One region of the Mesorhizobium sp. LjRoot246 genome, then DNA from elsewhere that is predicted to be linked to it. Evidence: predicted binding sites of a transcription regulator. Region 1 holds the regulator's gene; the other holds the start of a gene.
The links. The regulator PhoB, encoded in region 1, activates phosphate uptake and scavenging genes when phosphate is short. The targets are predictions, from matches to a motif close to TGTCATNNANCTGTCAT.
Positions count from the first base shown of each region.

Region 2: a site for PhoB is predicted at 10,541-10,557, ahead of ACSQ3L_RS04220 (PhoX family protein). Genes of this name have one in related genera too.

Region 1 is NZ_CAXUSN020000001.1:1,529,777-1,544,849, forward strand. Features, by position in the region: gene ACSQ3L_RS07295 (PAS domain-containing protein) at 1-1,004, shown strand, start outside; gene ACSQ3L_RS07300 (PstS family phosphate ABC transporter substrate-binding protein) at 1,526-2,554, shown strand; gene pstC (phosphate ABC transporter permease subunit PstC) at 2,651-4,117, shown strand; gene pstA (phosphate ABC transporter permease PstA) at 4,114-5,430, shown strand; gene pstB (phosphate ABC transporter ATP-binding protein PstB) at 5,448-6,272, shown strand; gene phoU (phosphate signaling complex protein PhoU) at 6,299-7,006, shown strand; gene phoB (phosphate regulon transcriptional regulator PhoB) at 7,023-7,712, shown strand; gene ACSQ3L_RS07330 (ROK family protein) at 7,714-8,961, opposite strand; gene xylF (D-xylose ABC transporter substrate-binding protein) at 9,231-10,271, shown strand; gene ACSQ3L_RS07340 (sugar ABC transporter permease) at 10,421-11,752, shown strand; gene ACSQ3L_RS07345 (ATP-binding cassette domain-containing protein) at 11,763-12,563, shown strand; gene ACSQ3L_RS07350 (CHASE domain-containing protein) at 12,716-14,362, shown strand; gene ACSQ3L_RS07355 (YMGG-like glycine zipper-containing protein) at 14,459-14,704, opposite strand; gene ACSQ3L_RS07360 (hypothetical protein) at 14,789-15,073, opposite strand, start outside.
Region 2 is NZ_CAXUSN020000001.1:899,483-914,555, reverse strand. Features, by position in the region: gene ACSQ3L_RS04260 (hypothetical protein) at 32-307, shown strand; gene msrA (peptide-methionine (S)-S-oxide reductase MsrA) at 416-1,147, shown strand; gene ACSQ3L_RS04250 (cytochrome d ubiquinol oxidase subunit II) at 1,394-2,398, opposite strand; gene ACSQ3L_RS04245 (cytochrome ubiquinol oxidase subunit I) at 2,403-3,764, opposite strand; gene ACSQ3L_RS04240 (ABC transporter ATP-binding protein) at 4,085-5,011, shown strand; gene ACSQ3L_RS04235 (ABC transporter permease) at 5,026-5,787, shown strand; gene ACSQ3L_RS04230 (phosphatidylglycerol lysyltransferase domain-containing protein) at 5,859-6,896, opposite strand; gene ACSQ3L_RS04225 (flavin-containing monooxygenase) at 7,234-8,412, shown strand; gene ACSQ3L_RS04220 (PhoX family protein) at 8,469-10,472, opposite strand; gene ACSQ3L_RS04215 (hypothetical protein) at 10,729-11,172, shown strand; gene ACSQ3L_RS04210 (hypothetical protein) at 11,479-11,988, shown strand; gene ACSQ3L_RS04205 (LuxR C-terminal-related transcriptional regulator) at 12,139-12,801, opposite strand; gene ACSQ3L_RS04200 (sensor histidine kinase) at 12,798-14,189, opposite strand; gene ACSQ3L_RS04195 (hypothetical protein) at 14,359-14,700, shown strand; partial or broken gene ACSQ3L_RS04190 (phosphatase PAP2 family protein) at 14,715-15,073, shown strand, end outside.

The DNA of each region.
Region 1 (15,073 bases):
GGTTCTCGGTCACGCTGCCGAGGGCTGGACAGCAGAACGGACAACGCATCATGCCGATCGACGTGACCGGTGCGCGCGTGCTGATCGTCGACGACAATGCCGTCAACCGCGCGATCCTGACCGAGCAGATGACATCGTGGACGTTCGATTCCTGCGCGGCCGAAAGCGGCGCCGAGGGCCTCAAGGTGCTGATCGCCGCCGCCGCCTATGGCGTGCCGGTCGATTGCGTCGTGCTCGACTACCAGATGCCCGAGATGAGCGGCGCTGAAATGGCGCGCATCGTGCGCAACACCGCCGGTCTTGCCGGCACGCCGATCATCATGCTGACCTCGGTCGACCAGTCGCTTGCCAACACCAGCTACCGCGACCTTGGCATCGATGCCCAGCTGATCAAGCCGGCGCGCTCATCGGTGCTGCTGGAGACGCTGGTCGCCACCATCCAGCGGCATCGCCACAACACGAGCGGCAGCGGCGCCCCGCCGCTGGCAGCCGACATTCCTCCGAGCAATTTTGCACGGCCACAGCCGACGGCGCCGGCGGAACAGCGCGCGCTGCTGCAGCCGCCTTCGATCCGCCCCCGGCCCGCCGCGACGGATGGCGGCGACAGGCTGGATATCCTGGTGGCCGAGGACAATGAGGTGAACCAGATGGTGTTCACCCAGATTCTCGGCGAGACCGGTTACGGGTTCGAAATCGTAGGCAACGGCCGCAAGGCGCTCGACGCCTTCGGCCGGCTCAATCCGTGCATGATCCTGATGGATGTCTCGATGCCGGAGATGAACGGGTTGGAGGCGACCGCCGCCATTCGCCGTCTGGAGGAGGAAACCGGGACGCATGTGCCGATCGTCGGCGTTACCGCGCATGCGCTGAAAGGCGACCGCGAGCGCTGCCTGGAGGCCGGCATGGACGACTATCTGCCCAAGCCGATCAGCCCCAGAGCCCTACTCGAGAAGGTCGAGCGCTGGGTCGGCGCCAGCCGCCAGGCTCAGCGCAACGCCGGCTAAGAGGCCGGCGCCGCGCCGGTTCTGGCCGATTGCGGGGATGCGGTGAAGATTCGCGCCCCAGCCAACGCCAAAGACTATGGCGCGATCGCACCATATCAAAGGCGGCGTCCAGCCGAGACAATGGCCACATTCGAATTCCGCTCTCCAGTTACGGGCGGGAGCAGCGACCGCCAGCATGGAACAGCGTCAACCTACCCCAACGGACCTGTTTTCGGCGATGGCCCGGCCACGACACCGTCTGGCCGAGAGCAACGCGCTCCCGTCCGGCTTTTTTTCATAAAGGCCGGCTAACCCCAAATCGCCGGCCAGTTTCGGCCCAACCGGAGCAAGTCTCTGATTCCGGGGACAAAGCTGCGCTGCATCGGGAGTGCCGGCCAGGCGGCATCTTGCTCGTCCCGATGACGCGTTACCGGGGTGACATCAAACTGTCATGCGACTGTTATAATCGAAGGCTATTGGCCTCAGCGGGCGCCGAGAGACACTGGCGCCGAGAGACCATCTTCCGAACAGGAGCAGGCCACATGAAGAAATTCCTCTATACGGCGTCGGCCGCGGCGCTTGCGCTCGCCGCGTCGTCCGGCTTCGCCGCCGCGCGCGACCAGATACAGGTCGCCGGATCATCGACCGTGCTACCCTATGCCAAGATCGTCGCCGAGCAGTTCGGCGAAACCTTCACGAACTTCAAGACCCCAGTCGTCGAATCCGGCGGCAGCGGCGCCGGCATCAAGGAATTCTGCAAGGGCGTCGGCGAAGACACGATCGACATCGCCAACTCGTCGCGTCCGATCAAGAAGGACGAACTGAAGTCCTGCGCCGACGCCGGCGTGAAGGAAGTCCAGGAAGTCCGCATCGGCTATGACGGCATCGTCTTCGCCACCGACATCAAGGGTCCGGACTGGGCGCTGGTTCCCGCCGACATCTACAAGGCGCTCGCAGCCAAGCTGGTCGTCGATGGCAAACTGGTCGACAATCCGAACACCAAGTGGAGCCAGGTCAATCCGAAGCTCCCCGACTGGGACATTGCCGCCTACATCCCCGGCGAAAAGCACGGCACCCGCGAAGTGTTCGAGACCAAGCTTCTCGACGCCGGCTGCGACAAGGCGGCCATCAAGGCCACCGGCATCAGCGACGACAAGGAAGTCGGCAAGACCTGCATCGCCATCCGCAAGGACGGCAAGGCTGTCGACATCGATGGCGATTACACCGAGACGCTCGCCCGCATCGACTCCAACAAGACCGGTGTCGGCGTGTTCGGCCTCTCCTTCTACGAGAACAATGCCGACAAGCTGAAGGTCGCCAGCGTGGAAGGCATCGTGCCTTCGACCGAAACGATCGCTACCGGCAAATACCCGGTTTCGCGCCCGCTGTTCTTCTACGTGAAGAAGGCGCATCTCGGCGTCGTTCCGGGCCTGAAGGAATATGTCGAATTCTTCCTTGACGACCAGATGGTCGGCCCCGAGAGCCCGCTCGCCGAATACGGCCTCGTGGCTGCTCCGGACGCCGAGCGTCAGGCCCAGCGCGACGCTTTCGCCGCCGGAAAGGCGATGTAGTCAAGCTACCGGACCAGGGCGCGGGCCAAATCCGCGCCCTGGTTTCACCGCACGCCGCAATGGCGGCTGCGCTAGAATTTCCCTTGGGGTGGGTCCATGTCGTCCTTGCTCGTACTGGCCATCGTCGTTGCCATCGGCCTGGTTGCCTTTTTCATCGGCCGCCAGCGTGCCGCGGCCCAGGACAATGGCAAGGTCAAGCCGCATTCGCGTGCCCATTATCACGGCTGGTGGGCCTTCCTGCTCGCCGTCCTGCCTGCTCTTTTGCTGCTTGCCGTCTGGGCCGTCGGCTCTTCAGTCTATCTTGACCGACACATTCATGCTGCCTTGCCCGAGCGCACCGTCGACAGCAAGGTTGCCAGCGAGGCGCTGGACGTCAGCCTGGTAAAGAGCCTCGCCAGGGGCCTGCGCAAACTCGATGCAGGCACATTGGCCGCACCGCCTGCCAGCTTCGCCGAGCTGCAGCCGCTGCTCGCCGCCAAGGGCGTGGCACTGGCGAGCGACACCCAGGACTACATGATCCCGATCGCCGTCGAGGCGAACAAGGTCCAGGACCGGCTCGGCTTGTTCGGTGCCGTCGTCATTCTCGCTTTGTCGATCGCCGGCGCCTTCTATGCGCTCAGGCAGATCGCGCCGCGCGCCAGGGCGCGCAACAATGTCGAGAGGCTGATGCTGTGGGGGCTGCTCGCGGCTTCCACAATCGCCATCCTGACCACGGTCGGCATCGTGCTTTCGATGCTGTTCCAGACGATCACCTTCTTCGAGAGCGTCTCGCCGATGAGCTTCTTCTTCGGCACGGTCTGGGATCCGCGTTTTGCCGCTGCCGGTTCGGGCGGCAGCCAGGGCCAGTTCGGCCTGATCCCGCTTCTTGCCGGCACGCTCTACATCGCCGCCGTCGCCCTACTGGTGGCGGTACCGGTCGGGCTGATGTCGGCTGTCTATATGGCCGAATACGCAACACCCAGGGTGCGCTCCGTGGTCAAGCCGGCGCTTGAACTGCTGGCCGGCATACCGACCATCGTCTACGGCATCTTCGCCGTCGTCACGCTCGGACCATTCCTGCGCGACCTGTCGGCGGCGCTGACCGGCGGTTCGCCCTTCATCCAGGGCCAGAGCATCTTCACCGCCGGCCTGGTCATGGGCGTCATGCTCATCCCGGTCGTATCCTCTCTGTCCGACGACATCATCACCGCGGTGCCGCGCGCCATGCGCGACGGCTCGCTCGGCCTCGGCGCGACCCGCTCCGAGACGATCAAGCGGGTGATCCTGCCGGCGGCACTGCCGGGCATCGTCGGTGCCATCCTGTTGACCGCCTCGCGCGCCATCGGCGAAACGATGATCGTCGTGCTGGCGGCGGGCGTCGCCGCCAATCTCACCATCAACCCGTTCGAGGCGATGACGACCATCACCGTCAAGATCGTCAACCAGCTCACCGGCGACCTCGAGTTCAATTCGCCGCAGACGCTGGTCGCCTTCGCGCTCGGCCTGACGCTGTTCGCGCTGACGCTGGTGATGAACATCGTCGCGCTCTACATCGTGCGCAAATACCGGGAGCAGTACGAATGACCGACATCCCCATGGATACGATGGTCAGGGCCGCGGCCCATCCGCGCCGCGACATCGGCCTGAAGGCCCGTTACGCCGCCGAACGCCGTTTCCGCATCTACGGCGCCGTGGCGATTTCCGTTGGCCTGGCGTTCCTGGCCATCATGCTGATCACCATCGTCTCGAAAGGCTACACCGCCTTCTGGCAGACGACGGTATCGCTGCCGATCACGTTCGATGAGAAGGTGATCGATCCTTCCGGAAAGCGCGCCACGGATCCGAGCGTTCTGATCAAGGCAAATTATCCCAAGCTCGCCGAAAACGCGCTGGTCGCCAAGCTCGGCATCAATCCCGACGACAAGCCGGCAATCAGGCAGCTCAAGGGCTTCCTGTCGGAAGGCGCCCGCGTCCAGTTGCGCGACATCGTCGCAGCCGATCCGTCGGTCATCGGCACGACGCGCGACGTCAACATCCTCACCGCCGCCAATCTCGACTCGGCTTTCAAGGGCCAGATCGACCTCAGTGTCGAGGAAGCGCGACGCAAGGTCTCGGACCAGCAGATCGCCTGGATGAACAAGCTCAAGGCCGATGGCGTGATGGCGGAGCATTTCAACACCGGCCTGTTCTCTTATGGCGCCTCCAGCCGCCCGGAAACGTCGGGCATGGGCGTGGCGATCATCGGCTCCTTTTACATGATGGTGATCGTGTTGCTCCTGGCGCTGCCAATCGGTGTCGCCGCTTCGATCTATCTTGAGGAATTCGCCAAGAAGAACCGCCTCACCGACCTGATCGAGGTCAATATCAACAATCTGGCCGCCGTGCCGTCGATCGTATTCGGCCTGCTCGGCCTCTCGGTGTTTATCAATTTCCTAGGCATGCCGCGCTCCGCCGCTTTCGTCGGCGGCCTGGTGCTGACGCTGATGACGCTGCCGACGATCATCATCGCGACGCGCGCGGCACTTGCCGCCGTGCCGCCGTCGATCCGCTCGGCAGCTCTCGGTCTTGGCGCCTCCAAAATGCAGATGGTGTTCCAGCACATCCTGCCGCTTGCCGCGCCCGGCATACTCACGGGCACTATCATCGGTCTGGCACGTGCGCTCGGCGAAACCGCCCCGTTGCTCTTGATCGGCATGGTCGCCTTCGTCGCCGATTATCCGAAGACGCCTTTCGATCCGGCCACCGCGCTGCCGGTGCAGATCTACATGTGGGCGAACGAAGCCGAACGCGCCTTCGTCGAGCGTATGTCCGGCGCCATCATCATCCTGCTCGTCTTCCTTATGGCCATGAACATCACCGCGATCGTGCTTCGGCGTCGGTTCGAGCGGCGCTGGTAGAAAAAAGGCATTTTGGTATGAACATCATGACCGAACAGTCCCTTGAAAACGCAGTGGGCGACAAGATGAACGCCAAGTCGAACGAAGTGATCAAAATGCGCGGCGACAAGGTCGGCGTGTTCTACGGCGAGAAGCAGGCGCTGTTCGATGTCAATCTCGACGTCCGCCTCAATCAGGTGACGGCGCTGATCGGCCCCTCCGGCTGCGGCAAGTCCACTTTCCTGCGCTGCCTCAACCGCATGAACGACACCATCGATTCAGCGCGGGTAACCGGCAAGATAACGCTCGACGAAGAGGACATCTACGACAAGAACATCGACGTCGTCGAGCTCAGGGCGCGCGTCGGCATGGTGTTCCAGAAGCCCAATCCGTTCCCCAAGTCGATCTACGAGAACGTCGCCTATGGCCCGCGCATCCACGGACTGGCCAAGCGCAAGGCCGACATGGATCAGATCGTCGAGTCGAGCCTGAAGAAGGCGGCAATCTGGAACGAGGTCAAGGACCGCCTGCAGGAACCTGGCACCGGCCTTTCCGGTGGCCAGCAGCAGCGTCTTTGCATTGCGCGCGCCATCGCCGTGTCGCCCGAGGTGATCCTCATGGACGAACCGTGTTCGGCGCTCGACCCGATCGCCACCGCTCGCGTCGAGGAACTGATCGACGAACTGCGTCAGAACTACACGATCGTCATCGTCACCCACTCGATGCAGCAGGCGGCGCGCGTGTCGCAGCGCACCGCGATGTTCCATCTCGGCTATCTGGTTGAGGAGGGAGCCACCGACAAGATGTTCACCACCCCCGACGACAAACGCACCCAGGACTATATCACCGGCCGGTTCGGCTAAGTTCAGGCATACGAGGGACGAAGATCATGGGTGAACATACCGTCGCATCTTTCGATGAGGATCTGGAGCAGATCAGCCGCCTGATCCGCGACATGGGCGATCTCGCCCGCTTGATGGTCAGTGGCTCGACCAAGGCATTGCTCAATTCGGACAATGCGCTTGCACAGCGCGTCGTCTCCGACGACGCCATCATGGACGCGCGCCAGCGTGAGCTCGACGACCGGGCCATCACGCTGATCGCCAAGCGCCAGCCGATGGCCAACGACCTGCGTGCGGTGGTCGGTTCGATCCGCATGGCCGGCGATCTCGAACGCATTGGCGACCTTGCCAAGAACATCGCCAAGCGCGTCGGCACCGTCGGGCTGAGCGTCACGCCGCGCGACCTGTCGCATTCGATCGACGGGATGGCGCAGCTGGTGTTGATCCAGGTGCAGGGCGTGATCGAGGAATATGCGGCGCGCGACGCCGAGGCCTTGGCCAAACTGCGCGCCGACGACGAGCGCATCGACGTGAAATACACCTCCGTGTTTCGCGAGCTGCTGACCTATATGATGGAAGACCCGCGCAACATCACGGCCTGCACGCATCTGTTGTTCTGCGCCAAGAACCTCGAGCGCATCGGCGACCATGTGACCAACATCGCCGAAAATGCCTATTATGTTTTGACCGGCACGCAACTGCCCGCCAATCGTCCGAAGCAGGACGAGACGGCAATGTCCGCGCCAGCGGCATGACAGGGGTAACCAGCCGATGATCGCGCCACGCATCATGGTGGTGGAGGATGAGGAGCCGCTAGGCGTGCTGCTCCGCTACAATCTGGAGTCCGAGGGTTACCAGGTCGAGGTGGTGACGCGCGGCGACGAGGCCGAGATCCGGCTGCAGGAGAACGTTCCCGACCTTCTGGTGCTCGACTGGATGGTGCCGGCGGTTTCCGGCATCGAACTCTGCCGGCGCCTGCGAATGCGTCCAGAGACCGAGCGGCTGCCGATCATCATGCTGACCGCGCGCGGCGAGGAAAGCGATCGCGTGCGCGGCCTGTCGACCGGCGCCGACGACTATCTGGTCAAGCCGTTCTCGACCCCGGAGTTCATGGCCCGCGTCAAGGCGCTGCTGCGCCGCGCCAAACCGGAAGTGCTGTCCAGCGTGCTCAAGGTCGGCGACATCGTGCTCGACCGCGAGTCGCACCGGGTCTATCGCAAGAAGAGCGAGATCCGCCTCGGGCCGACCGAATTCCGCCTGCTCGAATTCATGATGCGTCATCCCGGCCGCGTGTTCTCGCGCAGCCAGCTGCTCGACAATGTCTGGGGCGAGACGATCTACATCGACGAGCGCACGGTCGACGTGCATGTCGGCCGGCTGCGCAAGGCGGTCAACAACGGCCGCATGCCCGACGTCATCCGCACGATCCGAGGCGCGGGCTACGCCATCAGGGAGGACTAACTCAAGCGACGTTCTTACCGACGAGGCCCGCTCTCGCCTGCGCGCCGGGCGCGAAAATCTCCTGATCGACGAAGGTCAGCGCCCGCATCGCGCAGCCTTCGCGGATCAGCGGCAGTTCGTTGGGCTCGGTGTCGAAGGAAATCGATTTCGAGTGCTGGCCGCCGGCGGTCTGGGCGATGGCCTCGCGCAGCGCCGGCTCGATCAGGTCGAAAGCGGCGGCACTGGCGCCGACCATGGCAACGGGTGCCGGGTCGATCAGCGCAAACAGGCTGCCGAGGCCGTAGCCGAGCGCTTCGCCGGCTTTGCGGTAGGCTTCCCGCTCCGGTCCATCCCTTTCGCGGGCCGCGGTCGCCAGGGCGCGCATGTCGGCATCGCTGACATCGGCAACGGGTTCTGCGTCCTCACCCAGTTGCCTTGCGTTGCGCCAGATGGCGTAGTTGCCGGCATAGGCCTCGACGCAGCCGCGCCGTCCGCAGCGACACAGCGCGCCGTTCGGCCGGTGGATCATGTGGCCGAACTCGCCGCCCGAGGAATGGGTGCCGGTGAACAGCTCGCCCTTCAGCACCAGGCCCATGCCGATGCCGTGCGACAGGAGGATGGCGATGAAATCGTCACGGTAGCGCTGGGGATCGCGCCAGCGCAGCGCTATCGCCATCATGTTGCAGTCGTTTTCCATGGTGGCGGGAATGCCGAACTCGTCTTCGAGTATGTCGGCGAAGGCGATATCGGTGTGCGGCGTGATCGGCGACCACAGCATGGCGCGGGCACGCGTGTCGGTGATGCCCTGGATCGCCAGCGCGATGCGGGCAATGCTGCGCACGTCAAGGTCGGGATCTTCGAGGCGGCGCCGCACGATTGCGACGCATTCGCCGATCAGCGCGTCGCGCGGCATGGTCAGCGTGTCCAGCCGGCGCTGTTCCTCGGCGACTACCTGGCCTGCATAGTCGATGACAGTGACGGAGAGAAAATTCAGCGACAGCACCACGGTCATCACCGCCGCCGCTTCGGGATTGAGGCTGAGGCCGACCTGCGGCCGGCCGCGCTTGAGCGAGCCAGCCTCGCTCGGCTTGCTTTCGGTCAGGATGCCTTCGCCAATGAGATCGGAAGAGATCGCCGATATGGTCGAATGGCTGAGTCCGGTTGTCGCGGCGATCTCGGTGCGTGAGGGCTGTCCGGAGCGGCGCACGGCCGCGATCACCATCGCGCGGTTGCGACGGCGCAAATCGTCGTGGCGGATTCCGACCGACATGTTTCTTCACATCCTCCCGGTCGCCGCGGTTCTTCCTGCCCTGGAACGCTGCCGGCAACGCGGTCAAATACTGGCAGACGTAGGCCGACCTGTCATTTATTTATTCCGAGGCTCGAAAAAATTTCGGAAGGACATCAAAATCCATCAGAATCGATGTTGACAGCGTTCGGGTGTTGGATCAGTATTTTTTCGAGGCTCGAAAAAATAGGGCCTCTGTGCCGGCCTTCGGGTCAGTTTGGTCGCGCCATACGCGGCGCAGGGAGGATAATATGAAAAGATTCACAGCCGCCATCCTGGCGGGTGTCGCCATGTCGCTGACGCTCGCGTCGGTCGCGCAGGCGAAGGACAAGGTCATCGGCGTTTCATGGTCCAACTTCCAGGAAGAGCGCTGGAAGACCGACGAGGCTGCGATGAAAACGGCGATCGAGGCCGCCGGCGACAAATACATCTCCGCCGATGCGCAGTCCAATCCCGGCAAGCAGCTTACCGATGTCGAGAGCCTGATCTCGCAGGGCGCCAATTCGCTGATCATCCTGGCGCAGGATGCCTCGGCCATCGGCCCGGCCGTGCAGAAGGCGCTGGACGAAGGCATTCCGGTCGTCGGCTATGACCGGCTGATCGAGAACAAGGACGTCTTCTACCTGACCTTCGACAACAAGGAAGTCGGCCGCATGCAGGCCCGCGAAGTGTTCAAGGCCAAGCCGGAAGGCAACTATGTCTTCATCAAGGGTTCGGGTGCCGATCCGAATGCCGATTTCCTGTTCGCCGGCTCCATGGAAGTGCTCAAGGACGCCATCGACAGCGGCAAGATCAAGAATGTCGGCGAGGCCTATACTGACGGCTGGCTGCCCGCCAATGCCCAGAAGAACATGGAACAGTTCCTGACCGCCAACGACAACAAGGTCGATGCAGTGGTCGCGGCCAATGACGGCACCGCAGGCGGCGTCGTCGCGGCGCTGACGGCGCAGGGCCTTGCCGGCACCGTGCCAGTCTCGGGCCAGGACGGCGACCATGCAGCACTCAACCGCATCGCTCTCGGCACGCAGACCGTGTCGGTGTGGAAGGACGCGCGCGAACTCGGCAAGAACGCCGCCGAGATCGCCTCGCAGCTCGCCGACGGCAAGAAGACAGGTGACATTGCCGGCGCCAAGGACTTCACGACGCCGGGCGGCAACACCGTCAAGTCGCTGTTCCTGACCCCAGTTGCCATCACCAAGGACAATCTCAACGTCGTCATCGACGCCGGCTGGATCAAGAAGGACGAAGTCTGCGCGGGCGTTGCGGCCGGCAGCGTCGCGGCCTGCAACTAAACCAGGCCGCCATCGGTTCGAAATCTCGGCGCCGCGGCCCCAAGCCGCGGCGTTTCTCAAGGGGCTTCCGCTTCAAATGACAGCGGAAAGCACATAGCATCCATATTCCGGCATCCGCGCCAGACGGCAACCGGTGGGAGGATAGCAAGATGACCGACACGACCTCAAATCAGCCGGTCGCCAGCACTGCAGCGGACCGGGCGCGGGCATCCGAACTCAGCGCCGCAGGGCGGTTTCTCAAGGCTACCGAGCTCGACACGCGCATGCTCGGCATGGTCGGCGCGCTGCTGGTCATCTGGGTCGGCATACACATCCTCTCGGGCGGGCTTTTCCTGACGCCGCGCAATCTGTGGAACCTGTCAGTGCAGACCTCCTCGGTCGCGATCATGGCCACCGGCATGGTGCTGGTCATCGTCATGCGCAACATCGACCTTTCGGTTGGCTCCGTCGAAGGCGTGATCGGCATGATCATGGGCGTGGCGCAGGCCGAATTCCTCATTCGCGTCATCGGCTTCCAGCTCGGAAATCCCTGGCTCTGGATCATCGCGCTTGCCGCCGGCGTGGTGCTTGGTCTGCTGATCGGTGGGTTCCAGGGCTTCATCATCGCCTATATGGAGGTTCCGGCTTTCATCGTGACGCTGGGCGGCCTGCTGGTCTGGCGCGGCATGGCGTGGTTGATCACCAGCGGCCGCACGGTCGCGCCGCTCGACGCCACCTTCCAACTGATGGGCGGTGGACCACGCGGCTCGATCGGCGCCACAGCCAGCTGGATCGTCGGCGTCGTTGCCTGTGCGGCGGTTGCCTTCGCGCTGCTCAACGGCCGTTCGCAGCGCAAGCGATTCGCCTTTCCACTGCGCCCCGTCTGGGCTGAGACCTTGCTTGGCGTGGTCGCCTGCGCCGCCATCCTTGGCGCCGTCTGGATCGCCAATTCCTATCCATGGCCGATCGGCATCGTGCGCCAATATGCGCAGCAGAACGGCATCACAATTCCCGAAGGCGGGCTGTTCATCGCACATGGCATCGCCATACCGGTGCTGATGGCGGTGGCGGTGGGCATCATCATGACCTTCATCACCAAGCGCACGCGTTTCGGCCGCTATGTTTTCGCCATCGGCGGCAATCCGGAGGCCGCGGAACTCGCCGGCATCAACACGCGCTGGGTGACCATGAAGGTTTTCATGATCATGGGCGTGCTGGCGGCCATCAGCGCGGCGATCTCATCGGCCCGACTCAACGCGTCGACCAATGCGCTGGGCACGCTGGACGAGTTGCTGGTCATCGCGGCGGCCGTCATCGGCGGCACGTCGCTGGCCGGCGGCGCCGGAACGGTGTTGGGCGCCATGCTCGGCGCGCTTTTGATGCAGTCGCTGCAGTCCGGCATGGTGCTGCTCGGCATCGACTCGCCGCTGCAGAGCATCGTCGTCGGCGCCGTGCTGGTCATCGCCGTCTGGCTCGACACCGTCTATCGCAAGCGCGTCTAGGAGGCATGCCATGACCGACAAGACTGCTCCTGCAGCCACTGCGCTGATCGACATGCGCAACATCTCGATCGCGTTTGGCGGCATCCGCGCCGTCGACGACGCCTCGATCGATCTTTTCCCCGGAGAGGTCGTGGCGCTGCTTGGCCATAATGGCGCCGGCAAGTCGACGCTGATCAAGATCCTGTCCGGCGCCTACAAGCGCGATGCGGGCCAGATCTTCGTCAACGGCGAGGAGGCATCGATCTCCAATCCGCGCGACGCCAAGAAATACGGCATCGAGACGATCTACCAGACACTGGCCTTGGCCGACAATGTCGATGCCGCCGCCAATCTGTTCCTCGGCCGCGAGCTGATGACCGCCTGGGGCACGCTCGACGACGTTGCCATGGAGGCGGAGGCGCGCAAGGTGATGGGCCGGCTCAATCCCCGTTTCCAGCGCTTCAAGGAACCGGTGATCAAGCTCTCGGGCGGCCAGCGGCAATCGGTGGCGATCGCGCGCGCGATCCTGTTCAATGCCCGCATCCTGATCATGGACGAGCCGACGGCGGCTCTCGGTCCGCAGGAAACGGCGCAGGTCGGGGAACTGGTCAAGCAGCTCAAGTCCGATGGCATCGGCATCTTCCTGATCAGCCACGACATCCACGATGTGTTCGAGCTTGCCGACCGGGTCTGCGTCATGAAGAACGGCCAGGTCGTCGGCACCGCCCGCACCACGGATGTGACACAGGACGAGGTGCTCGGCATGATCATTCTGGGCAAATGCCCGCCAGGCGCCATTCCCGGACCGGGCGCGCTGAAGATCGCCGCCTGAGGCTTGCCGTAGCGACGCCGCGTGGCCGGACGAATGTGCCGGGTCTCGGGCCATCCGATGTGCCAGCCGTCAGGATGGCTTGGCCTTGCCATTGTGTTGGCACGGCGACTTGCCCATAAAGGCCCGACATGCTCAGGGACCGCATTCATCCGTTGAAGAAGCTTTTCCCAGTCGTCGCGTTCATCGCCGTCGCGCTGATCAGCATGACAATGGCGGGGTTCGCCTATTTCGCGACGCAGGAAGCCGCACGCATCAAGTTCGACGCGACGGCCGACGATGCGCTCAACCGGATAGAGAGCCGCATCGACCTGCATTTGTCGCTGCTGCGCTCGACACAGGCCCTGTTCGATGCCCGCAATGGCGATATTTCCGACAATGAGTTCAAAGCGTTCTTCAAAGCGCTCGATGTCGACAAGAATTTCGCCGGTTTGCGCGGCATTGGCTTTCTCAGGCTGGTGAAGACTGGAGACGAGGCGTCGGTCGAGCGCGACATACTGCGCGACCAGGGCGTGAGCCATCCAATCTATCCTGACACAACGCAACCCTGGCGCACGCCCATCATGCTGTTCGAGCCGCAGGATCCGTCCAACCGGGCCAGCATCGGCTATGATATGTTCAGCGAGCCAGTACGGCGCGCCGCTGTCGAAAAGGCGATGTCGGACGACCAGCAGCACGCCAGCGGGCTGCTGCAACTGGGCCAGGACACCAGTGCCGCGCAGACGTTCACCGGCTTCCTCGTCTTCGTGCGGCTCAATGTCGAAACCGCGCCCGATGTCATCAATGCGTCCAGGTCCTCCACGGCCGGGTTTCTCTATGCGGCTTTTCGAGCTCGTGACCTGTTCCAGGTCGCACTCAGCCGATCGCCGCTGCTGCCGGTCAACACCGAAATCTATGACGGCGACGGCGTGGTGAACGGCGACAATCTGTTGTTCCGGTCGGAGACGCCACCGGGTTCAACCTTCCGCGACAGGCTGCTGGTCACTCGCAAGATCATAGTGGCTGGCCGGCCATGGACCATTCTGTTCCGACCGACCAGCGCGTTCTCGCAGCCGTCATCGCGCGCCATCCCGGTGATGCTGGGGTTGTTCGGCCTGCTTTTGGCGGGCGCTATCGCGCTGGTGGCGCGCTACCAGGAGCGGGCCTATGAGGCGGCGTCGCGCTTGCACGAGACGACGGAAAAGAGCCTGATCGAGAAGGATCTGATGCTGCAGGAGATGAAGCATCGTATCAAGAATTCCATCACCAGGGTGCTGGCCATCGCGCGCCAGACGGCTTCGCGAGCCACCGACGTCAACGAGTTCTCTTCATCCTTCGCGGCCAGATTGCAAGCGATGGCGGCGTCCCAGGACATGCTGACGCGCTCGCGCTGGCAGAAGGCCGATCTTGGTGATCTCTTGCGCATCGAACTTGGCCAGGTGTTTGGCAAGGAGTTGCCCGAAGAGCTTTTGTCGGGACCGGAAGTGCTGCTCGACGAAACCACCACGCAGGCGCTCGGCCTGACCTTTCACGAACTGGCGACAAATGCGCTGAAATATGGCGAAGCCGGCAATTCCGCCAATTCACTTAGGGGCGACTGGGCGCTGAAAGTGGACTGGTCGCTCGAAGGGCGGGGGCGCGACAGGACGCTGGTCCTCAATTGGCGCGAGACCGGGCAAAAGAAACTCGAAACGCCGGCCAAGACCGGATTCGGCACCAAGCTGATCGACCTCAATGTCACGCGCGAATTGCGCGGAACGATCAAGCGCGACTACCAGGCCAATGGGCTGAATGTGGAAATCACAATCCCTCTGGCGAACTGACCACGGTCGTCAGGCGAGCGGGATCAAGCATCCAGACATCGAAAATCCGGAGACCGACGGACCGGTCTCCGGATTGACGTTTCGATTATCGCCGAACTAGTTGCAGCGAGCCGTGTAGATCCGGCCGCGATGATCGCGATACTGGCAATAGCCGTTGCGCAGATTGCGCACCAGCAGGCCGGAGCCGGCACCAACGGCTGCGCCGATCAGCGCGCCCTTGCCGCCGCCGACCAAGCCGCCGACACCAGCACCAATCAAGCCGCCGCCAACCACGTCCTGCTCGGTCGAGGTACAGCCGCTGACCGCGACCACTGCAACCATGGCAATAATGATCTTCCGCATCGAGTCACTCCTCACTTTGTGTCCTCACTTTAGTAAGCTCCAACCGCCATTTAGCATGAAATGGCGCCCTTTGCCCGCGCGAATTTATTGTTGGCTAAGATAGTCTTTTTCGGGGCGTGTCATGTTCGACGCAACAACGGCATTTGAAATCTCCAAGGATGCGTCGAGACGGCCGTCCGGGCTGACCTTCCACACCACCTGGTCGTAGTCGTCTTCAAGCGCCGGGTCGACCGCAAGGCATTTGGCGACGATGTGCTCGGCCTGGCCCTTCACGTCGTCCAAGGCAAACGGCCGTTCGGCGACGCATTGGTCGGCGGTCGCGAAAACGCTTACGGGCACCTGGAGTTCACGGCAGTCGGCCATCGTGTT
Region 2 (15,073 bases), 630 kb from region 1:
GCCTTCAACGACCAACCTCAAGGAGAATATCATGACCACTTTGTCCCGCCTGACGCTGCCGGCGCTCGCTCTTGCTCTGTGCTCGACGGCGCTGCTTGCTGGCGGCATCGCTCGTGCCGACGACGCGGCCAACGCGATGAAGCCCGCGGCCAACGCGATGAAGCCGGCCGCCGACGCGATGAAGCCTGCGGCGGATGCGATGAAGCCTGCCGATCCGATGGCCACCAATTCCATGAAACCCGCCGCCGACGCCATGAAGCCGGCGGCTGACGCGATGAAACCAGATGCCATGAAGCCGGCCAATTAGCCCCGGTTGCCGGCCACGCGAATGTGAGCCTCCGCCGCAACTCGTGCGTCGCGCCGCCGTAACTGATGCAATAGACTGATCCCAATGGAAGCCATGAGGAGTGCAACCATGATCGACATCAAGATTTCCAACCGTTCGTTCGGCTTTGTCAAAGGCGCGCTCGCAGCGCTTGCGCTTGCGGCCGCTGGCGCCGCCTTCTGGCTGACGCCGGCGGTTTCCGCCGAGGATGCGGTGAAGATCCCGCCGCCGGCACTGGACGAAAAGGCGTCTGCCGGCAGCGAAAAGGCAATCTTCGCCGGCGGTTGTTTCTGGGGCGTGCAGGGCGTGTTCCAGCACGTCAAGGGCGTCACCAAAGCCGTCTCCGGCTACACCGGCGGCGACAAGGACACCGCCGTCTACGAGACGGTCGGCTCAGGCCGCACCGGACATGCCGAATCCGTCGAGATCACCTACGATCCGTCCAAAATCACCTATGGCCAGCTGCTGCAGGTCTATTTCTCGGTGGCCCACAATCCGACCCAACTCAACTTCCAGGGTCCGGACTCCGGCACGCAGTACCGCTCGACGATCTTCGCCGAAAACGACGCGCAAAAGAAGATCGCGCAGAGCTACATCGCCCAGCTCGACCAGGCCAAGGTGTTTGCCGACCCGATCGTCACCACGCTGGAAACCGGCAAGACCTTCTATCCGGCCGAGAATTACCATCAGGACTTCCTGACGCTGAACCCGACCTATCCCTACATCGTCTACAACGACCTGCCCAAGGTGGCGAACCTGAAGGCGCTGTTCCCGGCGCTGTACAGCGAAAAGCCTGTGCTGGTGCAGTCGGCGAGCAATTGAGTTCTCTCGAAGGAGAGGCGCCGGCGGGACAGCGCCCCCCTCTGCCCTGCCCGTCCTCCGCAGCAGCTGCGCTGCAGCTGCGGAGGGTGGACCGGGCATCTCCCCCTCAAGGGGGGAGATTGGCAGCTTCGCCCGTCTCGCTGCTCATACTGTGTCGAAAATTGGCGAAGGCAGCTAAGCGCATAGTCTCCCCCCTCGAGGGGGAGATGGCCGGCAGGCCAGAGGGGGGCGCCTCGCGCCATCCCTTCAATCATAAGTCAAATCCGTCGCCTTCCCGCCAAACACGCGATAGGCATAGAACGAATAGAAGATGATGACCGGCAGCACGACCACGGTGCCGGCCAGGATGATGGCCAGGCTTTCCGGCGCGGAAGCCGCTTGCCAGATGGTCAGGCGATCCGGCACCACGAACGGGTAGAACGACCAGGCGAGACCCGCAAAGCCGAGCGCGAAGATAGTGGCCAGCGTCAGGAACGGCGTCAGCGAATGGCGGTCGCCGGGTTTCGGCAGGTGGAAGGTCTGCCGCCACAGCCATAGAAACAGCAGCGCCGACAGGATCGGCAGCGGCGACAGATAGAGCATCGACGGCCAGACGAACCATTTGTCGAAGATGCGCGGGCTGGCGAAGGGCGTCGCCAGCGACACCGCGGCCATGCCGAGCGCGGTCAGCACCAGCGTCGTGCGCAGCCAGCGCACCGCCTTTTTCTGCAACTCGCCTTCGGTCTTGTAGATCACCCAGGCCGCGCCCATCGCCGCGTAGGCCGCGGCCAGGCAGAACGCCACCAGCACGCCGAACGCCACGCCGCCGAAGCCGACATCGAGGCCCAGCACATAGACGCCCAGCATATAGCCCTGCGCCAGCGAGGCGATGAGCGAGCCGAGGAAGAAGATACGGTTCCAGCGGTGCTTGCGCTCGGTCGGCACCTTGGCGCGGAAATCGAAGGCGACGCCGCGCAGGATCAGCCCGACCAAAAGCACGAACACGGGAATGTAGAGCGCGGTCAAGATGACGCCATGCGCCAGCGGGAAGGCGACCAGCAGCAGGCCGACGGCCAGCACCAGCCAGGTCTCGTTGGCGTCCCAGAACGGGCCGATCGCGGCGATCATCGTGTCCTGCTCTGCGTCTTGCGCGGCGGCGAACAGGATGCCGATGCCGAGATCGAAACCGTCGAGAATGACGTAGATCAGGATGGCGAGGCCCATCAGGCCGGCGAAGATGAGAGGAAGCGCGGTCGGCCAGTCGAAGCTCATTGTCTTACTCCCCCGCAGCCGGCTGCGACATCGGCGCGTTGAGCACGCCGGGCAGCGGCGAGTTGTCGCCGTCCTTCGCCGCCTTCAGCGCCAGGTGCACCAGCACACCGAGATAGGCGATCAACAAAAGCACATAGAGAATGAGGTAGATGGTCAGCGTCAGCGCGACATGGCTGCCGGCCACCGGACCGACCGCGTCGGCGGTCTTCAGCACGCCGGTCACCAGCCAGGGCTGGCGGCCGATCTCGGTGGTATACCAGCCGGCCAGCGTCGCCAGCCAGCCCGACAGCGCCATCGGCACCATCAGCATGGCGAGCGGTTTCGGCAGGCTGTGCCGGCGCTTGAGGAAGAAGGCCGCCGACCACGAGACGAGGAGCATCAGGACGCCCGTGCCGACCATGATGCGGAAGCTCCAGAAGATTGGAAAGACCGGCGGATGGTTGCCGGGATAGTCGTTCAGCCCCGGCACGACGCCGCTGGTCGAGTGCCGCAGCACGACGCTGGCGCCGTCGGGAATGGCGATCTCGAATTTGTTTTCACGGGCCGCCTCGTCAGGGAGCGCAAAAAGGACCAGCGGTACGTTGGGGCCGGTGTTCCAGTTGGCCTCCATGGCCGCGATCTTCTGCGGCTGGTGCTCCAGCGTGTTCAGTCCATGCTGGTCGCCGGCAAGGATCTGGATCGGGATCAGGATCGCTGCCGCGAAGACGCCGGTGCGCAGCGCCTTCCACATCGATTCCGAGCGGTCGCCGGTGAGATAGCGCAGCGCCGACAGGCCAGCGATCAGGAACGACACCGTCAGGCCGGAGGCGAGCAGCATATGCACCAGCCGGTAGGGCATCGACGGGTTGAAGACGATTGCCCACCAGTCGACTGCGTGCGCCACGCCGTCGCGCATTTCGAAGCCGGCCGGCGTCTGCATCCAGGAATTGAGCGCGATGATCCAGAACGCCGAGAGGGTGGTGCCGCCGGCCACCAGCACCGTCGCCAGCGTGTGGATGCGGTTGGAGACGCGGCGGAAGCCGAACAGCATGATGCCGAGGAAGGCCGCCTCGAGGAAGAAGGCGGTGAGGATCTCGTAGGCCAGCAGCGGCCCGGCGATGTTGCCGACCTTTTCCATGTAGTGCGGCCAGTTGGTGCCGAACTGGAAGCTCATGGTGACGCCCGATACCACGCCCATGGCAAACGACAGCGCGAACACCTTCACCCAGGTGAAATAGGCCCGCATCCAGGCGGAATCGTTGGTCGCATTATAGCGCAGCTTGAAGAACAGCAGCACCCAGCCAAGCGCAATGGTGATCGTCGGAAACAATATATGGAACGAAATATTCGCGCCGAATTGCATGCGCGACAGGATGAGCGGGTCCATGGGTGGGCTCCGGCTGCTTCTTATGGTTGAAGAATAGGGCGCAAGCCGGTCCTGGTCAAAGCGGCGTCCCGCCGCGAGGCGGAACGCCGCGGCGCCCTGCCAAGATGACGCATGCGTGCCGCCTTGCTTAACCTATGCGCCGGTGTCCGGTAGGTCGCCAAGCGCGTCCGGGTCGCGGGTCCATCGTGGCGGCTCGAGGCCTGCCATGGCCTTCCGGCAAGGACTTGTCGAGAACTGTCAGCAGCGCCATTGACTTCCGGTTGCATGCACCGACATTCGGCCTATATCAGGGGACCTCTTTCAAGCAGCCGTTTTCATCCATGCCCTCCATCCTGTCCATTTCCGGGGTCTCCAAGACCTACGCCACCGGTTTTACCGCGCTCAAGGAGGTCAATCTCGACATCCAGCGCGGCGAGATCTTCGCGCTGCTTGGCCCCAACGGCGCCGGCAAGACGACGCTGATCTCGATCGTCTGCGGCATCGTCAACCGCTCGTCGGGCACCGTCACCGTCGATGGCCACGACATCAACAGGGACTACCGCGCCGCGCGCAGCCTGATCGGGCTGGTGCCGCAGGAACTGACCATCGACGCCTTCGAGAGCGTCTGGGCCACCGTCAACTACAGCCGCGGCCTTTTCGGCAGGCCGGCCAATCCGGCATTCGTCGAAAAAGTGCTGCGCGACCTGTCGCTGTGGGACAAGAAGGATGCCAAGGCGATCACGCTCTCGGGCGGTATGAAGCGCCGGCTGATGATCGCCAAGGCGCTGTCGCATGAGCCGCGCATCCTGTTCCTCGACGAGCCGACCGCCGGCGTCGACGTCGAACTGCGCCAGGACATGTGGGCCATGGTGCGCCGGCTGCGCGAGGACGGCGTCACCATCATCCTCACCACGCATTACATCGAGGAAGCCGAGGCGATGGCCGACCGCGTCGGCGTCATCAACCGCGGCGAGATCATCCTGGTCGAGAACAAGGCCGAACTGATGCGCAAGCTCGGACGCAAGCGGCTGGTGCTGGAGCTGCGCAATCCGCTGACGGCCATCCCGGAAGCCTTCTCGCGCTACGCACTGGAGCTGTCGCCGGATGGCGGGCAGCTGACCTACACCTATGACAACCAGGCCGAGCGGCCGGGCGTCGCCTCGCTGATGCGCGATCTCGAGGCCGGCGGCATCCAGTTCCGCGACATCGACACGCAAAACAGCTCGCTCGAGGAGATCTTCGTCAATCTGGTGAGGAGAGAGCCATGAACCTGCGCGCAGGCATGAACTTTCGTGCAGTGTGGGCGATCTACCGGATGGAAATGGCGCGTGCCTTTCGCACCGTGCTGCAGAGCATCGTCTCGCCGGTCATCTCGACGTCGCTGTATTTCGTCGTCTTCGGCTCGGCGATCGGCTCGCGCATCACCGAGATCGACGGCATCAGCTATGGCGCCTTCATCGTGCCGGGGCTGATCATGCTGTCGCTGTTGACGCAGTCGATCTCCAACGCCTCCTTTGCCATCTATTTCCCGAAATTCGTCGGCTCGATCTACGAATTGCTGTCGGCGCCGGTCTCCTATCTGGAGATCGTCATCGCCTATGTTGGTGGGGCGGCGACCAAGTCGATCATCCTTGGCCTGATCATCCTGGCCACCGCCTCGCTGTTCGTGCCGCTCACCATCCTGCATCCGCTCTGGATGATCACCTTCCTGGTGCTGACAGCGGTGACCTTTAGCCTGTTCGGCTTCATCATCGGCATCTGGGCGAAAAGCTTCGAGCAATTGCAGCTGGTGCCGCTCCTGATCATCACGCCGCTGACCTTCCTCGGCGGCAGCTTCTATTCGATCAACATGCTGCCCGGCATCTGGCGCACGGTGACTTTGTTCAACCCGGTCGTCTATTTGATCAGCGGCTTCCGCTGGAGCTTCTACGGCAAGTCCGACGTGTCGGTCGGCATCAGCCTCGGCATGACGGTTGTTTTCCTGGCTGTCTGCATCGCCATCGTCGCCTGGATATTCAAGACGGGTTATCGGCTCAGGAACTGACGGACTTGGGTTCCTCGCCCCACAAAGTGGGACCGCTTCGCGGGGCGAGGAATCAAGAACTGCCAACCACCTCAAATCGCCTTGACCAGCCGCAGCAGCCCCAGCATCTCGACATAGCTCCCCTCGCGGAAGGCGATGTAGACCGGCTCCTCGACACCGTGGAAGCGGCGCTTGAACGCCGCCTGGCCCTGCAAATTGAACCTGCGGCGGTTGACCCAGGGCGAAGAGTAGGCGCGCTCGAAGGCAGTGCGCCAGAAATCGCTTTCGGCAAATCCGCTCGGGCCGATATCGACGAGCGGCGACAGGCCAAGCGTGGCCAGCGAGATGCCCTCTTCGCGAAAACGGTCGACGGCGAATTTGGTCAGCCCGATCTCTGCATGCGGCGAGGCATCGACGTGCTTGCGCTTGAAGGCGGTGGTGTAGCCGATCACCTTGCCATCACGGAACAACGGGTCGAAGTCGAGCAAAGCGACCAGTTCGCCATCGGGACCGTGCAGGACGAAACGGCGCATATCGGTGCCGAGATGGTTGGCGAACGGGCGGTTGAGAAAGCCCATTTCCCAGCGCTTGACGATGCGGTCGCCGCGCCAGTTTTGCGAAAGCCGGGCGATCTCGTCGAGGTGGATCGTGCGCTTGTCCTCTTCGAACGAAAAGCCCTTCTTCAACAGCCAGCGCTCGGAGTAGCGCACGGTCTCGTTGCGCTTTCCGGAAAAATCATGCTCGGGCAAGGTGAGACGGGTGTCGATGCCGAACCGATTGACCTTATAGCCGAGCCCGGCCAGCACCCGCGCGGTCTCCTCGCCGATCTGCACGAACCACGGACTAACGGCGCTCTCGACAAAGCGTCTGATATAGTCGGGCCGACGAGCCGGAGCCGCCACCGGATCGCCGAGCGCGAAATGATGCTTCATCTTGGTGCCGAAGGCGATGTAGCCGTCGGCGTCGCCGAAATAGGAAAGCTTGTTCTGCACGGCGGTGGAATAGGCGAGCGAGAAGTCGCCGTGGCGCTGGACAATTGCCAGCCGTTCGACATGGGTCAGCGCCTGCCGCTCGACTTTGGGCGCGGCGCCCTCAAGGATGTTGTCGAAATAGATCCGCAAGGAGGGCATGGTCGAGATTCCGCGTGCCGCCACAGCGCCGCGCGTTCAAGACGCGCAAAGCTGCTGTAACACTTTGATTCTGCGCATGACCGCGAAAATCGAACCCGATTTCGGGCATGCGCGTAGGGATAACAGAGACCCGCCATCCCCAGGGCCTCGAATCAATCACATTGCCGCGACCTGATTACCGCTGATATCGCGCATATGCCATATAGTGCGCAACACCACCCGGCGCATGGCTCGAAAATCGGCAGCGGTTTGCGGTATGGATCCTGCGCGGGATCATACGGTTACAGCGCCCTGCGAGCCTTGCGGCAGGACGGTCGAATGGGACTAGAAAGAGTGAATGGCTGATACGACAATCAAATCGGTCGCGGACCTGCCGATAACGGTCGAGCCGGCGATCATCGTCGGTGCCGGTGTTGCCGGACTGGCTGTCGCGCACGCCTTGATGAACGCCGGAGTGCCGACGGCGATCCTGGAAAAGGAAAGCCGGCTGGCCGAGCCCTGGCACCGGCGGCACCAGCAGTTGCATCTCAACACCCATCGCGACCTCTCGTCTTTGCCCGGTCTTGCCTACCCCCCCGGCACCCCTGCCTTCCCGCACCGGACGGTCGTCATCCGCCATATGAATGATTTCAGGGAGGAAAACCGGCTGCCGGTGCAGTTTGGCGTCGCTGTCGAAGAGATCACCTACAAGGGCGATCACTGGGCGCTGCGGACCAACGCCGGACCGCGCCTAGCCCGCAATGTCGTCATCGCCACCGGCCGCGACAGGCAGCCGTTCATTCCCGAATGGAAAGGCATGAAGGATTTCACCGGACGCATCGTCCATTCGGCGGATTTCGGCGATGCGCAGGCCTATGCGGGCCAGAAAGTGCTGGTCGTCGGCGCCGGAAACTCCGGCTTCGACGCGCTCAATCATCTGGCCGGCAGAGACACGGCGGCCATCTGGCTGTCGGCCCGCAACGGACCCGCCCTCCTGCCCAAGCGGATCGCCAAGATCGCGGTGCACCGGCTTTCACCGCTCATGGCGCGCTTGCCGTTGCGGGTCGCCGATGCGGTGATGGCGACAACGCAGCGCCTTGTTTTCGGCGACCTGACCAAATTCGGCATGCCGCCCGCACTATCGGGCGGCGCCAGCCGGCTGACATCGGACTACACCGCGATCGCCGCCGACGATGGCGCCGTCAGCGCCATCAAAGCCGGCAAGATAACCATCGTGCCGGCAATACGGGAATTCACCCGCGACGGCGTCATCTTGGCCAATGGCAGCCTGATCTACCCCGACATCGTCATTGCCGCGACAGGCTACCGCACCGGGCTCGAGCCCATGGTCGGCAAGCTCGGCGTGCTCGACGGTAAGGGCGTTCCGCTCTTCAACGGCGGGCAAGCCGATCCGAAATTGCCGGGCCTGTGGTTCACAGGCATGCGGCCAAGTATCCGCGGCTGCTTCGCCAATGCCGGCATCCTGGCAAAGGCTATCGCCAAACGGATTGCAGGGTCCGCGGGTGCTTCACGCTGATTTCGCGAACGAATCCTCGGCCTCCAACCCGTCAATTCTACAGCGTCGATGAGCAATCAGACCGCGATCTTGCCGCCGCCCTGCTTGGTGATGGCGACCACAGACGGCCGCACCGGCATGTCGGGCTTGAAGTCGGGCCAGCGCGTCGACAAATCCTCGTAGTAGGACGGGCGGCCGAACGCTTCCCAATCCTCGCCGCCGTCGCCCGGATGCTGGACCGCGACGAAGGCGGTCTGATCATCGGGCGCGAACAGCGGGCCGCACATTTCGGCGCCGATCGGCACGCGGAAGAACAGTTTCGAGGTCGCCCGCGCCGCGCCTTCCGTGTCGACCGCCCACAGGCCGTCGGTGCGGCCGGTGGCTTTCGGACCCTGGCCGTCGGTGGCGACCCAGAGACGCCCGGCCGAATCGACGGCGCAATTGTCGGGCATGCCGAACCAGCCATTGGCCGTCGTTGCCGTCGAGAAGGTGGCGCCGACATCGGCAACCGCCGGGTCACCGCATTTCAACAGCACTTCCCACTTGCCTTTGGCAGCGGCGAAATCGCCGCCGTCTTCCGATATCTCGATGATATGGCCGAAGGCATTTTCGGCGCGCGGGTTGGCGGCATCGACTTGGTCGGCCTTGCGCTTCGAATTGTTGGTCAGCATGACATAGACCTTGCCGTTGACGGCATTGGGCTGAATGTCCTCGGGCCGGTCCATCTTGGTGGCGCCGAGCAAATCGGCGGCGCGGCGCGTCTCGATCAGCACGTCGGCCTGGCTGGCAAAGCCGTTTTCCGCCGTCAGCGGGCCTTGGCCGAAGACGATCGGCAGCCACCCGACCGAGCCGTCCTCGGCGAACTTGGCGACATGCAGCGTGCCGTCGTCGAGCAGGTCCTTGTTGGCGGCATGGTCGTTGGGATTGAACATACCAGTGGTGACGAACTTGTAGACATAGTCGAAGCGCTCGTCGTCGCCGAGATAGAAGACGACGCGGCCATCCCTGGCGACGATCGATTCGGCGCCTTCATGCTTGAAGCGGCCCATGGCGGTGCGCTTCCTGGGCGTCGAGGTCGGATCGCTGACATCGACCTCGACGATCCAACCGAAGCGGTTGGCCTCGTTGGGCTCCTTGGCGAGGTCGAAGCGGTCGTAATGCGCGGCCCATTCATAGGCCCCCTCGGGGATGCCCAGGCGCTTGTAGTTGGCGGCTTCCTTGTGGCCTTCCGGCAGTTCGCCAGAGAAATAGCCGTGGATGTTTTCCTCGGCCATCACATAGGTGCCCCAGGGCGTGACGCCGCCGGCGCAATTGTTGAACGTGCCGAACACCTTGGCGCCGGACGGATCCGCGTTGGTCTTGACGCGGTCATGGCCGGCAACCGGACCGGACAGCGCCATTTCGGTGTTGGAGGTGATGCGGCGATTGAGCTTGCCGTCGCGCACCAGCTGCCATTTGCCTGATACCTTGCGGATCTCGACGATGGTGCCGCCATGGGCCGCCATTTCGACATCGACCTGCTCCTTCGAGAGCGGTGCGACCTCCGCCGACTTCTTGCCGTCCTTCTCGACGATCTTGACGATACCCGGAAACATCAGATGCGGGTTGGTGTATTCGTGGTTGACGACCAGCAGGCCGTGTTCGGCCGAACCGTCGATCGGGAGATAGCCGACATAGTCGTTGTTGTAGCCGAATTGTTTCGCCTGGGCCTGCGCCGACTGTTTCGTCGGGTCGAACTCCGGCGAATCGGCGAACAGCGGATCGCCCCAGCGCAACAGCACGTCGGCATCGTAGCCCGGCGCGACATGATGCTTGTCGTCGATGCCGGCTTCCAGCTCGTCGAACGCGAAGGCTGATCCTTCGGCGGCGCGGGCCTCGTCGGCGCTGATCAGTGCCAGCGGGCTGACGGTTGCGGCGATGGCCGACACAGCCAGCGAACCCTTGAGGAAGCCACGACGCGAGAAGCGCGCGGCGATGATCTCGCCCATGGTGCGGTTGTCGGTGGGATTGGTGGCCGAGCCGTCGTTTTCCTCGAGCAGGCTGGTGCGGAATCGGGTGTCGGGGGAGCGCTGTTCGGTCATTGGGGCTTTGCCTCTGGCTTTGGGGATGGCTGGAGCGTGTTGCCTGTTCAACCCCTTATAATCGCCGGATCACACTTTCGTGACATTGCAAGCCGCTTTCAACCACCTTCTCCCCCAGGGACATAGGTCCCTGTTCAAGCCGGCAAAGGTCCCTGCCGGCGCCGCATCGGTCGTGGGCCGGTTCCGCGGGGCGGCGATGTGGGCAATGGTCGGCCGCCGGCAAACGCCGGCATCGACCGATGAAGAAGAGATCGAGATGCGCGCATCGATCACAGCCCGTTCCTGTCGGCTGGCGCTGAGGGCGTTGACGGCACTGGCTTTGGCCATCGTCCCCTGTCACCTTGCCTTGCATGGGTCCGCCCCCGGCATCGCTGCCGCGAGCGCGTATGCCAAGGACAGCGGACATAGCGGTGGCGGGAGCGGCAACAACAGCGGCAGCGGAAACGGTGGCGCCGGTGACGATCACGGCGGAGCCGCCAGTTCCGGGTCCGGCAAGGGCGCCAACGGCGCCAGCCATCATGTCAACGAGGCCACCGGCGACAAGGTCGATGTAGACGGCAGCAAGATCGAGGTCGAGCATCTCGACGGCATCAGGGAAGAGATCAAGAACGGCCGTTTCGAGATGAAGGATGCCCTCGGCCGCACGATCGTCGAGCGCCCGGCCACGGCGAACGATTTCAGTCGTCTCCGGGCTTTGTGACGCCGGCGCGGCCAGCTTGACAAGTCACCTCCGCCGCCCCCGGCGGAGGTGACTTGATGTTCGGCGTCTGCCGTCGTCAGGCATCCGGGAAAGCCAGTCTCCCGTCGACGATGACGGTCGCGACGCCGTTCATAAGGAGCTAATATAGCACAAGCATAGGACTTTAGTCCAACCTTGCGCTTGCAAAGGTCCTGGTTGACAACCGCAACGGTCGGAGGTCGCTTCCGGACACTACGTCTTTCGGCGATGTTGGGTTGCAACTGCAACTTTGGGTAGGGCGCGCCGGCTCAATAGTCGGAGATCACGATGCACAGATCGGTCATGACCCGTTGTTGCTGGCTGGCGCTTAGATTCGCGCTGGCGCTGGCGTTGACCGTCGCTCCTTATCAAATTGCCTTCCACGATTCCATTCCCGGGATACATGCCGCCAGCGCCCAAGCCGCCGGCGGCAACGGCGGTAACGGCGGTAACGGTGGCAACGGCGGTGGTGGTGGCGGCGGCGGCAATTCCGGTGGCGGCAACAGCGGCGGCAATAGCAGTGGCGGAAATAGCGGGAACGGCAACAACGGCAACGGGAAGGGCAACAGCGGCAATTCCGGCAAATCGGGATCCAATCACGGCAAGGGCGCGAGTCATGTCAATGCCACGACCGGTGACAAGGTCGACGTGACGGGCAACAAGATCACAGTCCAGCATCCCGACGGCATAACGGAAAAGCTCGAGAACGGTCGTTTCAGCATGAAGGACGCGCTCGGTCGCACGATCATCGACCGCCAGGCCACCCCGGCCGATGTCAGCCGTCTCAAGGCCTTGTGAAGCTTGCCAACAGGCAACGGCCGGCTTCACATGTCACCTCCGCCGCCCCCCGGCGGAGGTGACCTCGTTTCCAGGCCGGCGCCTCGGTTTCCGGCGCCACGATGACTGAAGTCCCTGGAGCGGTTCAGGTTTGCTTGAAGCGCTGAACTGTCAAGTACGGTTCCTGTCGCGGTCGCGCGCCTCACGCATCGCCAAGGCCGCTTCGGTGCGGTTTCGCACATTGAGTTTCGACAGCACGCCGGTCATGTGATGCTTGACGGTCTTCTCCTGCAGGTCCAGGCGCAAGGCGACTTCCTTGTTGCTCAGCCCCTCGGCCACCAGCCGCAGGATTTCCGTCTGCCGCTCGGTGAGTTGCCGCAGCCGGTCAGCTATGCCGTTGGTCGGTTGCTGGGACTGGAGATCCGAAAGCAATCGGGCCGACAGCGTCGGCGAAAGATAGCTCTCGCCGGCCGCCACGTTGCGCAGGATGTCGGCAAGCGCGCGCGATCCGATACCTTTGAGGACATAGCCGCACACCCCCGCATTGAGGGCCATGGTCACATCGGCATTGGCCTCCGAAACGGTCAGCATGACGATCTTCTGGTCGGGATGGCCGGCGAGGATGCCCGCAACCGCGGCCAGACCGCCGCCCGGCATGGAGATATCGAGCAGCAATATGTCGGGCCGCACCGTCGCGGCGAGGCGTTCGGCATCCTGCGCCGTGGCGCCCTCGCCAACCATCTCGAAGCCTCCGATCTCCGACAGGCTGCGCGTCACACCTTCGCGAAAGAGGGGATGATCGTCGATAATGGCGATGCGAATGACACCAGTCATGCTTGCTCCTCGATCGATAGACGGATCACCAAACGCGTGCCTTGCGGTCCGGTCAAGGTTTCGAATTGGCCACCAATGCTTTCGACCCGCTCTCTGAGGCCAGCGAGCCCGAGGCCCTCGACACGTGCCGGATCGAAGCCTGGCCCAGCGTCCGATACTTCAACACAAAGCCTGCCCCCTTTCATCCCGGCACTCACCGCTTGATCCTTGCCCCGCCCGTGGCGATAGGCGTTGTTCAGCCCTTCCTGCACGAAACGATAGATGCTGATCTTCTCGGAGGCGCCGGGCTCGGGCAGATGTCCGGCCAGCGTGAGTGTCACCGACGTCCCCGTCCTCTGCTCGTGTTCGTTGACGGCCAGCCGCAGAATGTCCGTTGCGGCAGCCGTCTCAATCTGCGGCAGGACGAGCCCGGTGCAGATACCGCGTATTTCGCGCAGCGCGTCCTCCAGCGTCTTACGGATCATCGCGACCTCGGTCGAGCGGCTTTCGCCCGAATGGCCGTCGCCGGAAAATATCGGACTGTCCATGCGCAACGCCGCCAGGGCCACGAGTTGGGCCGGACCGTCATGGAGATCGGCGCCGATGCGGCGCAGATATCTTTCGTTGAGCGCGGTGGCGCGGCGGGAGGCCCGCTGCACGCGCAGCCGCAAGGCGCTGTTTTGTGTCACCAGCCCCTGCAGCTCCGACACCTGGCGGCGCAGCGCGCCGCGCTGATCGTCGATGGTGCGGCTGCCGCGCAAGACGATGCCCGACAGGAGCATGAATGCCGCCAGGGTCGCGCCGGCCACGATCAGCCAGCTCGACCACAGAGCGGAAGCCAGTGTGGCCTGGAAGTCGTCGGCGATCTCGTAGAGTTCGGTGACGGCCACCACCTCGCCGGACCAGGGCTCGCGCACGGGATTGTAGATCTCCAGCAATGGCAGGTCGGAAGCCTTCTCCTCACCTTCATCGTCATCGAACGTATTGAATTCGGCGACGACATTGCCTTCGAAGGCGGAACGCAGATTGTTGCTCGGTTCGAAGCGGCGACCGATCAGGGCCGCCTCCTTCGCATAGAGAATCGTGCCGTCGCGACGCCAGAGGATGAACGATTCGAGGCGCTTGCCGAGCGCGCCCTGGCCAAGTGTCTCATCCAGCGCCCGCTTGACGGAATCGCTGAGTTCCTGGTCCTTGCGCAGGTCGGGCAGCAGCGGCGCAATCACGCTGTCGACGTAGAGGGCCGTCGTGGCGGCTGAATTGCGGATGACGCCCTCCCGGATCTGCGCCGTCACCCAGGCGCCCACCACCAGCATGACGGCCAGCAAGCCAAAGCCGCCGGCAACGACGAATTGCAGGGCAAGAGAAAGTTCGCTCCAGCGGCGCACCAGGTTTTGAACAATACGAATCATGAACCCCTGACCGCCCTTCAATCGACAGGCTGGGCGATGGCTGTACATTGACCTTCCGTCTTGCCATTGCCAAGAGCAACGTTTGGTCGAGGTCGCTTGACGTCCCGGCGCGCTTCGGAAACAACGTCCGACACACGCGGCGGGAGCCACTGCGAGGGGGGACGGGACGTTGAGTTTTTCGGGATTGCTGCAGCTCGGCTTTTCGACGGTGATCTTCCTGCTGGCGGCGACCGCCGCCAAGCAATGGGGCATGGCGCCGAGCCTGGGCAAGATCGCGCTGACGTTGGCGCTCTATTCGCTGGGCAATCTGATCATGCTGCGGCTGATCCGCGAGTTCGGTATGTCGGTGTCGTTCAGCCTGTCTGCCGTCATCCAACTGGTCTCGGTGAATGTCGTGGCACTGGTCTTCTTCGGCGAGCGCGTCAACGCGTTGCAGGCGACCGGCATCATGCTGGCAATCGCCGCCGTGGCGCTGATCACACTTGGACCCTATCTGCAAGGCAGGTTGTAACGGGCGAATTGCCGATGAAGAACGCCGCGAACGCTCTGCTCAACCGGGTCGAATTCCCGGTGCTGCTGGCCGGCTTGGTCATCGCCGCCGGCCTGTGGGGTTTGGTGGAGCTGATGGAGGTGGCGCGGTCCGCCACGCCGCACGCCTTCGACACCGAAATCCTGCTCGCCTTCCGCCAGCCCGGCCAGCCGGGAGTGCCGATCGGTCCGCTCTGGCTGGAAGGGGCGATGCGCGACATCACCAGCCTTGGCAGCTCAGCCGTGGTGGTGCTGATCACGACGGCGACGATCGTCTATTTTTTGTTGATCCGCCGGCCGGCAACGGCACTGCTCATCTTCGTCGCGGTGGCGGGCGGCCAGGTGTTGTCGAGCCT